Linked DNA regions of Thalassobaculum sp. OXR-137. The protein of the gene in region 1 interacts with the protein of each later gene in a pairwise test. Links are inferred from orthologs where the notes say so. Each region holds a gene or a part of one and is shown in the gene's direction. Other genes may lie near its edges.

The links.
Region 2: the proteins of dnaN (region 1) and dnaE interact in binary tests that used the Escherichia coli proteins (3 or more experiments, as listed by UniProt). The link is inferred for Thalassobaculum sp. OXR-137 from one-to-one orthologs.
Region 3: the proteins of dnaN (region 1) and dnaQ interact in binary tests that used the Escherichia coli proteins (3 or more experiments, as listed by UniProt). The link is inferred for Thalassobaculum sp. OXR-137 from one-to-one orthologs.

Annotation. Positions count from the first base shown.
Region 1 is NZ_CP139715.1:902,171-905,555, reverse strand. What follows is about bases 319-3,279. They hold dnaN (DNA polymerase III subunit beta), read left to right. Parts: upstream 319-1,218; coding sequence 1,219-2,340; downstream 2,341-3,279. Other genes in these bases: recF (DNA replication/repair protein RecF), read left to right, coding at 2,337-3,279; dnaA (chromosomal replication initiator protein DnaA), read left to right, coding at 319-1,025. In the rest of the region: more of dnaA, read left to right, coding at 1-318; more of recF, read left to right, coding at 3,280-3,385. UniProt on the Escherichia coli protein: Confers DNA tethering and processivity to DNA polymerases and other proteins. Acts as a clamp, forming a ring around DNA (a reaction catalyzed by the clamp-loading complex) which diffuses in an ATP-independent manner freely and bidirectionally along dsDNA.
Region 2 is NZ_CP139715.1:3,569,026-3,573,490, forward strand. Bases 120-4,160 are described here. They hold dnaE (DNA polymerase III subunit alpha), read left to right. Parts: upstream 120-468; coding sequence 469-3,960; downstream 3,961-4,160. Other genes in these bases: T8K17_RS16505 (pentapeptide repeat-containing protein), read right to left, coding at 120-149; T8K17_RS16515 (M81 family metallopeptidase), read left to right, coding at 4,036-4,160. Also shown: more of T8K17_RS16505, read right to left, coding at 1-119; more of T8K17_RS16515, read left to right, coding at 4,161-4,465. UniProt on the Escherichia coli protein: DNA polymerase III is a complex, multichain enzyme responsible for most of the replicative synthesis in bacteria. This DNA polymerase also exhibits 3' to 5' exonuclease activity. The alpha chain is the DNA polymerase catalytic subunit.
Region 3 is NZ_CP139715.1:1,055,293-1,058,715, reverse strand. What follows is about bases 77-3,075. They hold dnaQ (DNA polymerase III subunit epsilon), read left to right. Parts: upstream 77-1,220; coding sequence 1,221-1,931; downstream 1,932-3,075. Other genes in these bases: T8K17_RS04930 (histidine phosphatase family protein), read right to left, coding at 2,544-3,075; secB (protein-export chaperone SecB), read right to left, coding at 1,998-2,492; coaE (dephospho-CoA kinase), read left to right, coding at 610-1,287; T8K17_RS04950 (nucleoside triphosphate pyrophosphatase), read left to right, coding at 77-613. In the rest of the region: more of T8K17_RS04950, read left to right, coding at 1-76; more of T8K17_RS04930, read right to left, coding at 3,076-3,101; T8K17_RS04925 (FxsA family protein), read right to left, coding at 3,108-3,423. UniProt on the Escherichia coli protein: DNA polymerase III is a complex, multichain enzyme responsible for most of the replicative synthesis in bacteria. The epsilon subunit contain the editing function and is a proofreading 3'-5' exonuclease.

The DNA of each region.
Region 1 (3,385 bases):
CCATCTCGGCATCGCTCGACGCGCGCTTCACCTTCGACAACTTCGTCGTCGGCAAGCCGAACGAACTGGCCTTCGCCGCCGCCCGCCGGGTGGCGGAAAGCGAGACCGTGCCGTTCAACCCGCTGTTCCTGTATGGCGGGGTCGGCCTCGGCAAGACCCACCTGATGCATGCCATCGCCTGGGAGATCCGCAAGAACCACCCTCAGCGGCGGGTCCTGTATCTCTCGGCCGAGAAGTTCATGTACCAGTTCATCCGCGCCCTGCGGTACCGGGACACGGTCGCCTTCAAGGACCTGTTCCGCTCCGTCGACGTGCTGATGATCGACGACGTGCAGTTCATCAGCGGCAAGGACAGCACCCAGGAAGAGTTCTTCCACACCTTCAACGCCCTGGTGGACAACAACCGCCAGGTCGTGATCTCCGCCGACAAGAGCCCGACCAATCTGGACGGGCTGGAGGAGCGGCTGCGCTCCCGCCTGGGCTGGGGTCTGGTGGCCGACATCCACCCCACCGACTACGAGCTGCGCCTGGGCATCCTGCAGTCCAAGGTCGAGCGGGTGGACGCGGACATTCCGCCGAAGGTCATGGAGTTCCTGTCGCACAAGATCAGCTCCAACGTCCGCGAGCTGGAAGGCGCGCTGAACCGCGTGGTGGCCCATTCGACCCTGGTCGGCCGGGCGATCACCCTGGAGATGGTGCAGGAGGTCCTGTCCGACCTGCTGAAGGCCAACGACCGCCGGGTGACGATCGAGGAGATCCAGCGCCAGGTCGCGTCGCACTACAACATGCGGATCTCCGACATGTACTCGGCCCGCCGGGCCCGGGCGATCGCCCGGCCGCGGCAGATCGCCATGTACCTGTCGAAGCATCTCACCCAGCGCTCCCTGCCGGAGATCGGCCGCAAGTTCGGCGGCCGCGACCACACGACGGTCATGCACGCCGTCAAGAAGGTCGACGAGCTGCGGGCCACGGACCGTCATTTCGACGCCGATGTGGACCTGCTGCGGCGGATGCTGGAGGGGTGAGTCCCTTGCCGTCCGGCGGTGGCGGAAACCGCCTCGCCGGACGGTGAAAAACTCCCTGTGCACAAGCGTTTCGTGCTATAAACTCTGACTTTCGATTCGCCGGGTCGCGGGCGGTCGGATTCCGCCGGACTCGGTGGTTCCGCCGATCGCGATGCGCCGGTCCGTCAGGCGTCAATCCAGTTCGAGCGAGCACATGAAGATCACCATTGACCGGGCGGCCCTCCTGAAGCCGCTGGCCCATGTTCAGAGCGTCGTCGAGCGCCGGAATACCATTCCCATCCTGGCCAACGTCCTGTTGCAGGCGAAGGAAGGGCGGGTGTCCCTGACCGCGACCGACATGGACATGGACGTGGTCGAGAGCGTGGCCTGTTCCGTCGACCAGCCGGGCTCCGCCACGGTGCCGGCGCTGACCCTCTACGAGATCGCCCGCAAGCTGCAGGACGGCTCGGAGGTCGAGCTGACCGTCGCCGGCGACAGCGGCCGCATGGCGATCCGGGCCGGCCGCTCCAACTTCTCGCTGCCGACCCTGCCGGTGGAGGAGTTCCCGGCCCTGTCCGGCGACGAGCTGACCACCAATTTCGTGCTCTCCGCCGCCGATGCGAAGACGCTGATCGACCGTACCCGCTTCGCGATCTCCACCGAGGAGACGCGCTACTACCTGAACGGCATCTACCTGCACGAGACCCAGGCCAACGGCATGGCGGTGCTGCGCGCGGTGGCGACCGACGGCCACCGGCTGGCCCGGGTGCAGATGCCGCTGCCGGAGGGTGCCGCGGGCATGCCCTCGGTGATCGTGCCGCGCAAGGCGGTGACCGAGATCCGCAAGCTGATCGACGAGACCGATGGCGACGTGCAGATCGGCCTCAGCGAGAACAAGCTACGCTTCGCCTTCGCCGACACCGTGATGACCACCAAGCTGATCGACGGTACCTTCCCGGATTACGAGCGGGTGATCCCGGCCGGCAACGACAAGATCATGCGGGTCGATTGCAAGTCGTTCAAAAGGGCGGTGGACCGCGTGGCGACCATCTCCACGGAAAAGTCGCGCTCGGTGAAGCTCGCGGTCGCCAACGGCACCCTGACCCTGTCGGCCAACAGCCCGGACAATGCCCAGGCGACCGAGGAGATGGACGTCGAGTACGGTGCCGCCTCCATGGAAATCGGTTTCAATTCCCGCTACTTGCTGGACATCGCCGACCAGGTCGACGACGGCGGCAAGGCGGTGTTCCAGATGGCCGACGCGGCCTCACCGACCATCGTCACGGACGAGGCGGACGACGGCGCCCTCTACGTCCTGATGCCGATGAGGGTGTGACGGGGCGCGTGTCGGTCGAGGGTCCCATTCTCAGCGAACACAGCGGTGCCGCCTCCACCGTGAGAGCGCCGCTGCGGCTTGCCGTGAACAAGCTCAGCCTGACCCGGTTCCGCAACCACGCCGCGACGTCGCTCGAGGTCGACCGCCCCGTGGCGGTGCTGACCGGCGCCAACGGCTCGGGCAAGACCAACCTGCTGGAGGCGGTCTCCTTCCTCAGCCCCGGCCGCGGCATGCGCCGGGCGAAGCTGTCGGAGATCGACCGGGTCGGCGATGCCGGCCCCTGGGCGGTCTCGGCAGCGGTCGAGGGCAAGCTGGGCGAGACGCGGATCGGCACCGGCCGCGACGCCGGCGTCGAGGGCGAGCGCCGCCTCGTGCGCATCGACGGCGCGCCGGCGCGCAGCCAGTCGGCCCTGGGCGACCATCTCACGATTTCCTGGCTGACCCCGGCCATGGACCGGCTGTTCACCGAGAGCGCGTCGGGTCGCCGGCGCTTCCTCGACCGGCTGGTCTACGCCTTCGACGGCGAGCATGCCGGACGGGTGAGCGGCTACGAACACGCCTGGCGCGAGCGCAACCGACTGATCCGGGACGGACGGCGCGAAGCGGCCTGGTACGCCGCCCTGGAGGAGACCCTGGCCGAGACCGGCGTGGCGATCGCCGCCGCCCGCGCCGCCCTGGTCGCCCGGCTCAACCGGATTTGCGCCGCCACGCGGGAGCCGTTCCCGGCCGCCGAGCTGGCGCTGGACGGCGAGATCGACCGCTGGCTGATCGGGACCCCGGCCCTGGAGGTCGAGGACCGGCTGCGTGCGACCCTGGCCGCCGCCCGGTTCGGGCCGCAGGAGGCCGAAGGGCCGCACCGCACCGATCTGGCGGTCACCCATGTGGGCAAGGCCATGCCGGCCGCCCAATGCTCCACCGGGGAGCAGAAGGCGCTGCTGGTCGGCATCGTGCTCGCCCATGCGCGGCTGCAGGCGATCGACGAGTACGCCGCGCCGATCCTGCTGCTGGACGAGGTCGCCGCCCATCTGGACGACCGCCGCCGCGC
Region 2 (4,465 bases), 2.7 Mb from region 1 along the record:
CCTGCCAGGTCGCGGCCGTCCAGCTTCGCCGACTTGATCATGCAGCGGCGCCCGCCCGGCTCGCCGCGCAGGTACGCGACATGGGCGCGAAAAACCGACTGGATATCGTTCGGTGTGGTGGACGGTTCCAATTGCTCTGCGACGGACATGTCGGCAAACACCTCCCTAGTCAGGACGTGTACCTTGCCCGAACAGACTTAAAACTGTCTTAACTTGGCCGCCTGACTCGTCAAAAAATCAATTCAATTATAGTGATTTAGCGCGTATTTTAACTATATTCTCGACAGACTGAGCGAGCGTACAACGCCGCGGCAGCAAGGGGTTAGGCCTGCGGGCCTCCGGCGATTCCCGAGCCCGGTTGTGCGGTGGCGGGATCCCGGCGGACCCGTCCGCCGTCGGTTTCGACGTTCGCCGTGACACCGCGCCGGGCGGTATGGGAAGATCGGTGTTCCCTCCGGAGGCCCCCGCATGACCCACGCCGATTTCGTCCATCTCCGTGTGCATTCCGCCTATTCCCTGGCGGAAGGGGCGATTCACGCCAAGCAGCTCGTGAAGCTGGCAAAGCAGAACAACATGCCCGCCGTCGCCATGACCGACAGCGGCAACATGTTCGGCGCGCTGGAATTCGCGGTGACGGCGTCGGGCGAGGGGGTGCAGCCGATCGTCGGCGTGCAGCTCAACATCCGCCGGCCGGTCGACACCGAACAGCGCGGCCTGCGGGTCGTCGGCGGCCGCGACGTGCTGCCGGACCAGCTCCCGCTGATCGCCCAGAACGAGGCCGGCTACCGCAACCTGATGAGCCTGGTCAGCCGGGCCTTCCTCGACGGCACGGGGGAGGAGGCGCCGCAGATCTCCCTGGACGACATGGAGGGGCGCACCGACGGCCTGATCGCCCTCACGGGCGGCCTGAAGGGCGGCCTGGGCCGGTTGCTGCTGGAGGGGCGCCGCACCGACGCGGAGGCCATGCTGACGCGGCTGGAGGCCCTGTTCCCGGGGCGGCTCTATATCGAGCTGCAGCGCCACTTCCTGGAGGACGAGAACCGGATCGAGGGACCGCTGATCGACCTCGCCTATGCCCGCGATCTGCCGCTGGTGGCGACCAACGACGTGTTCTTCGCCGATCCGGGCATGCACGAGCCCCAGGACGTGCTGCTGTGCATCGCCCAGAGCACGACCATCGGCAATCCCAAGCGCTGGCGCGTGACCCCGCATCACCGCTTCAAGACGGCGGAGGAAATGCGCGAGCTGTTCGCCGACCTGCCGGAGGCGCTCGACAACACTCTCGTCATTGCCCGGCGCTGCGCGGTGATGCCGGAGAAGCTGGCGCCGATTCTACCGCGCTTCGACACCGAGGGCGGCCGCACCGAGGCCGAGGAACTGCGCGCCCAGGCCGAGGGGGGGCTGGAAGGCCGGCTCGCCGCGCATGTCTATACCCCCGAGATGGACGCGGCGGCCCGCGAGGAGGCGGCGAAGCCGTATCGCGAGCGGCTGGCGATGGAGCTCGGGATCATCGAGCAGATGGGCTTCCCCGGCTACTTCCTGATCGTGTCGGACTTCATCAAATGGGCGAAGGCCAAGAACATCCCGGTCGGGCCGGGCCGCGGATCGGGTGCCGGCTCGCTCGTCGCGTATTCGCTGCTGATCACCGATCTGGACCCGCTGCGCTGGGGGCTGCTGTTCGAGCGCTTCCTGAACCCCGAACGCGTGTCCATGCCCGACTTCGACATCGACTTCTGCCAGGACCGCCGCGACGAGGTGATCCGCTACGTGCAGGAGAAATACGGCCGCGACCGGGTCGCCCAGATCATCACCTTCGGTAAGCTCCAGGCCCGTGCCGCCCTGCGCGACGTCGGCCGGGTCCTGGAAATGCCCTACGGCCAGGTCGACCGGATCTGCAAGCTGGTGCCGAACAATCCGGCCAATCCGGTCACCCTGGAACAGGCGCTGCAGACCGAGCAGGAGCTGCGGGCGCAGCGCGACGCCGACGAAAACGTCGCCAACCTGATCAAGACCGCGCTCAAGCTGGAGGGGCTGTACAGAAACTCCTCGACCCACGCCGCCGGCGTGGTGATCGGCGACCGGCCGCTCGACCATCTGGTGCCGCTCTACCGCGACCCGCGCTCCGACATGCCGGTCACCCAGTTCAACATGAAATGGGTCGAGCAGGCGGGGCTGGTGAAGTTCGACTTCCTGGGCCTGAAGACGCTGACCGTGCTGCAGCGGGCCGTCGATCACCTGAAGGAGCGGGGGATCGAGATCGACCTGTCCCAGGTGCCGCTCGACGACGGGCCGACCTACGCCATGCTGGCCAAGGGCGAGAGCACCGGCGTGTTCCAGTTGGAAAGTTCGGGCATGCGCGACGTGCTGCGCCGCCTGCGCCCTGACCGCTTCGAGGACATCATCGCGCTCGTGGCCCTGTACCGGCCGGGCCCGATGGCCAACATCCCGAAATACATCGCCTGCAAGCACGGCGAGGAGCAGCCGGACTACATGCACCCGGTTCTGGAGCCGGTGCTGAAGGAGACCTTCGGCATCATGATTTACCAGGAGCAGGTGCAGCAGGCGGCCCAGCGGCTCTCGGGCTACACGCTGGGCGGCGCCGACCTGCTGCGCCGGGCCATGGGTAAGAAGATCAAGGAGGAGATGGACGCCCAGCGCGAGAAATTCGTGAACGGCGCCGTCGAGCAGGGCGTGGATAAGGGTCAGGCCAGCGGCATCTTCGACCAGATCGCCGCCTTCGCCGGTTACGGCTTCAACAAGTCCCACGCCGCCGCCTATGCCCTGGTCAGCTATCACACCGCCTATCTGAAGGCGAACTACCCGGTCGAGTTCCTGGCCGCGTCGATGACCTATGACATGGGGAACACCGACAAGCTGAACGTGTTCCGTCAGGAATTGCAGAAGCTTAAGATCGAACTCCTGCCGCCGGACATCAACAAGTCGCGCCGCGATTTCGCGGTCGAGAAGCTGGAGGACGGCCGCTACGGCATCCGCTATGCCCTTGCCGCCGTGAAGAATGTCGGCGGCTCGGCCATGGACGCGCTGGTGGAGATGCGCGAGGCGGACGGCCCGTTCAAGAGCCTGTCCGACTTCGCCGACCGGGCCGACCCGACCCAGGTCAACAAACGTCTGCTGGAGAATCTGGTCCGCGCCGGTGCCTTCGATCAACTTCATAAGAACCGCGCGGAACTATTTGAAAGCCTTGAGACAGTCGTGCGTCACGTCAGCCTCGCGGCGAGCGAGCGCAAGTCCAACCAGGTGAGCCTCTTCGCCGTCGACGGCGGCACTCCGCAGGAACAGGACATCCGACTGAAGCGCCGTCCGGAATGGCCGCAGATGGACCGGCTGAAGGAGGAGTTCGACGCCCTCGGCTTCTACCTCTCCGCCCATCCGCTCGACGCCTATGCCGAGAGCCTGGCGCGGCTGGAGGTGGTCTCCTCCACCGAGGCCCAGGCGGCGGCGGCGCGCAAGGGCGGACAGACACGGCTGGTGCTGGCCGGCATTGTGGTCGGCCGGCAGATCCGGACCTCCAAGTCCGGCAACCGCTTCGCCTTCGCCCAGCTCACCGACCGCACCGGCGTGTTCGAGGTCACCATGTTCTCCGAGGTGCTGGCCGCGTCCCGGGATCTGCTGGATTCGGGCGAGCCGCTGCTGGTCCGCGCCGACGCGAGGATCGAGGACGACAACCTGCGCCTGCTGGCCTCCTCGGTGGAGCCGCTGGACAAGGCGGTGGAGCGCACCGCCGCCGGGCTGGAGATCTTCCTGCACGACACCTCGCCCCTGGAGACGCTGAAGAGCCTGATCCAGAACGAGGGCAGGGGCCGCGGCCGCATCCACGTGGTGGTCCCGACCGCCCGCGGCGACGTCCGCATCAAGCTGCCGGAGGCTTACCAGGTGTCGAGCCGCCTGCGCGGCGCGGTGAAGGCACTGCCGGGGATCGACTACGTGAAGGATCTTTAGGCGGTTTCCGTGGATTGCCCTGGCGGCGTTTCGGTGATGAGGTCGGGATAAACCTCACGTACCCAAGGGCCCACCATGAAACGTATCGCCATTCTCGGATTCTCGCTGGAAAGCAACGCCTTCGCGCCGCCCTGCAAGCGCTGGGACTTCGAGCAGCGCGGCTATTACCGGGGGGCGGAGATCACCGAGCTGGCGCGCAAGGAGCCATCGCCGCTCTATAACGGCGTGCGTGGCTTCTACGCGGTCATGGACGATAAATACGGGGCGGACGGCTGGGAGCCGGTGCCGATCACCCATGCCGCCTCGCAGCCGGCGGGGCCGGTGGAGGAGGGCTTCTTCAACGAGCTGCTCGCCGAGTTCGAGGAAGGCCTGAAAGCCGCCGGAAAGCTCGACGGCGTCTACATCGCCGAGCATGGCGGGGCGACTGCGACCCATACTCACGATCCCGACGGCGAGGTCTTCGCCCTGGTGCGGCGCTGCGTCGGGCCGGACGTGGCCGTGGTGG
Region 3 (3,423 bases), 150 kb from region 1 along the record:
GGGCGAGGCCGGCGGCACCCTTCCGGTGGTGCTCGCCTCGGGCAGCCGGTTCCGCGCCGAGTTGCTGCGCAACGCAGGCGTGCCCTTCACCATCGACGTCCCCGGCGTGGACGAGGGGTCGGTGCGGGACAGCCTGCGCGCGGAGAATGCGACGACCGAGGATGTGGCCACCGTGCTCGCCGAGCTGAAGGCCATTGCGATCTCGCGCAAGCACCCGGACGCCCTGGTCATCGGTTCCGACCAGATGCTGGATTGCGGCGGGGTCTGGTTCGAGAAGCCGGTCGACCGCGACCATGCCCAGGCCACGCTGAAGGCCCTGTCCGGCAAGACCCACCGGCTCGTGACCGCCGTGGTGGTCGCCCGTGCCGGCAGCCGGATCTGGCATGCGATGGACAGCGTGACCATGCGCGTCCGGCCGCTCTCGGACGAATTCATCGAAAGATATCTGGATGTTGTCGGGGAAGACGTGTTCGCTTCGGTCGGCGCCTATCAGCTCGAAGGCCTCGGCGCGCAGCTCTTCACCGGGGTGGAGGGGGACTATTTCACGGTCCTCGGCCTGCCCCTGCTGCAGCTTCTGGAGTTCCTGCGGACCCATGGTGTGCTCGCCCGATGATCGTCGTCGGTCTGACCGGCTCCATCGGCATGGGCAAGAGCACGACGGCCAACATGTTCCGACGGCTCGGCATTCCGCTGCATGATTCCGACGCGGTCGTTCATGCGATGATGCGGCCTGGCGGCGAGGCGGTCGCTCCGATCGCCGCGGCGTTTCCCGAGGCGGTGCGCGAGGGCGCGGTGGACCGGCCGGCCCTGGGCGCCCGGGTGTTCGGGGATCCGGTCGCCCTGAGGCGGCTTGAATCGATCGTCCATCCGCTGGTCGGCGCCCGCACCCGCCGGTTTCTCAGACAGTCCCGCCGGCACCGCCGGCCCATCGTGGTTCTCGACGTCCCGCTTCTGCTGGAGGGCAGCAGCCATCTCCTGTGCGACCTTGTCGCCGTGGTCAGCGCCCCGGGCTTCATCCAGCGCCAGCGGGTGATGGCCCGACCCGGGATGACGGCACAGCGCCTGGCAAGTATCCTGGCGAAACAGATGCCGGACGCGGAGAAGCGCCGCCGGGCCGACCGGGTGATTCACACGGGGCTCGGCCGGGCCTATACCATGCGGTCGGTGAAACGGCTGGTGACCGGGCTCCGGCGCGGGCTCGGGGACGGAAAGAGGGCTGCATGCGGGAAATCGTGCTCGATACGGAGACGACGGGTCTCGACCCTGAGACCGGCGACCGGGTCGTAGAAATCGGCTGTCTGGAGCTGATCAATCACGTCCCCACCGGACGCACGCTGCATCACTACTTCAACCCCGAGCGCGACATGCCGGAGGAGGCCTTCCGGGTCCACGGCCTGTCGGCGGAGTTCCTGTCCGGCTATCCGGTCTTCGCCGCGTTGGCGGACGAGGTGATGGAGTTCCTGGGCGACGCGACCCTGGTGATCCACAACGCCAGCTTCGACATGAAGTTCCTCAACAAGGAACTCCAGCTGCTGGGTCGTCCGCCGATCCCGATGGCCCGGGCCTTGGACACGGTCGCCATGGCCCGCCGCAAATATCCGGGTGCTCAGGTGAGCCTGGACGCCCTGTGCCGGCGTTTCGAGATCGACAATTCCAACCGGTCGCTTCACGGCGCGCTGATCGACGCCGATCTGCTGGCGTCGGTCTATCTTGAGCTGATCGGCGGGCGGCAGCCCGACCTGATGGCGCCGCCGGCCGAGGAGAACCGGGGGGCGGCCGCGACCGGAGACGGGCCGAAGACGATCGAGCGGATCGACCGGGTGTACCGCGAGCCGAGACCCCATGCGCCGAGCCCGGAGGAGGCGGCGGCCCATGCAGCCTTCCTGGAGAAGCTGAAAAGCCCGCTCTGGCTCAACGGCGCCGGGTCCTGAAAAAAGCCCGGCAGGAGCGCTGTCCGACCGGGCTTTATATTTTAATTCAGATACTTATATCGCGGCTTAGGCCGAGGCGACCGGCGTGCCGATGGCGGAGTCCTTGCTCTGCCGGTACATCGACGCGAAGTCGACCGGCTGGATCAGCAGCGGTGGGAACCCGCCGTCGCGGGTGGCGTCGGCCACGATGGCGCGGGCGAACGGGAACAGCAGGCGCGGGCACTCGACCAGCAGGACGGCGTGCAGAGAGTTCTCGTCCATCGGCTGCAGGGTGAACAGACCGGCATAGGTCAGGTCCGCCAGAAACAGCGGATCGTTCTCGACCTTCGCGGTGGCGGTGATCTTCAGGACGACTTCGAACAGCTCTTCGTCCTTGGAGACCTTCGACGCCTGGACGTCCACGTTGACGTCGATCCGCGGCTGCGAGGACTGCGGGCGCAGGCTGGCCGGCGCGCGCGGGTTCTCGAAGGAGAAGTCCTTGATGTACTGCGCATTGATCTGCAGCGGCATCGACGTCGCCTGCATCGTATTCGGGTCGGTGGCGAGGTTTGTGTCGGACATGAAGGATCCCGGGTCTAGCGTCCGCTTGCGGACAGAATTAGCTGCGCTTCGCTAACACGACTGGGAAGTGTGGACAATAGTGGCGGCCAGCCCCCGGTGCAGGGCAAGCAGGGTACCATTCGGCACCGCCATGCCGGTCAATCCGCGGATGAAGGCCCAATGGCTGACGAAGACGGTGTCGTCCCAGTTGGTCTCGGCGCCCAGCTTCTCCCGGAAGGCGCTGCAGCGCAGGCCGAGCTCTTCCTCGTTCTCGCCGCCGTCGGGCCACCACCGCTCCGGCAGGTCGCCGAAGGAGAGGGACGGCCAGTCCTGGCGCAGTTTGGAGGTCGGCGTCCCCACATCGCAGACGAACCAGCAGCGCTCGCGGACCAGGGGCTCGATCTCGATGGCCAGGCCGAGCCGGCCGGCGACGATCTCGGCGGTCTGCAGGGTCCGCCGATAGGGGCTGGCCACGACCCGGCGGATCGGCAGGTCCCGAAGATGCTCCGCGGCCGCAGCGGCCTGGGCCCGGCCCGTCTCGGTCAGGGCGGGATCCTCGATGCCCGGATCGATGCGGGTCTTGGAGAAGTGGACGTTGAATTCGCTCTCGCCATGGCGCAGCAGGTACATGGGCGGTCAGTCCCTGGGTCGGTCGTGGGGGGGGCGGTCGAGGGAGGGCGGGGTGTCGCCGGCGTTCCGGTCTTCCGGTCTGCCGGTGCTGTCCCGGTCCGACAGGTCCTCGAACTCGCCGTCGATGATGTCGCCCGGCCCGCCCGGCGCGCGCGGCCCCGGGCCCTGCCCACCGCGCAGGTTCACGAAGATCGTCGAGCCGCCACGTGAAACGATATAGGCGATCAGCAGCGTGGCGAGCCATCGCCGCACCGGCGGAATGAACAGCAGGAACCCGAGCGCGTCCGTCGCGAAACCGGGGATCAGCAGCAGCAGACCGGCG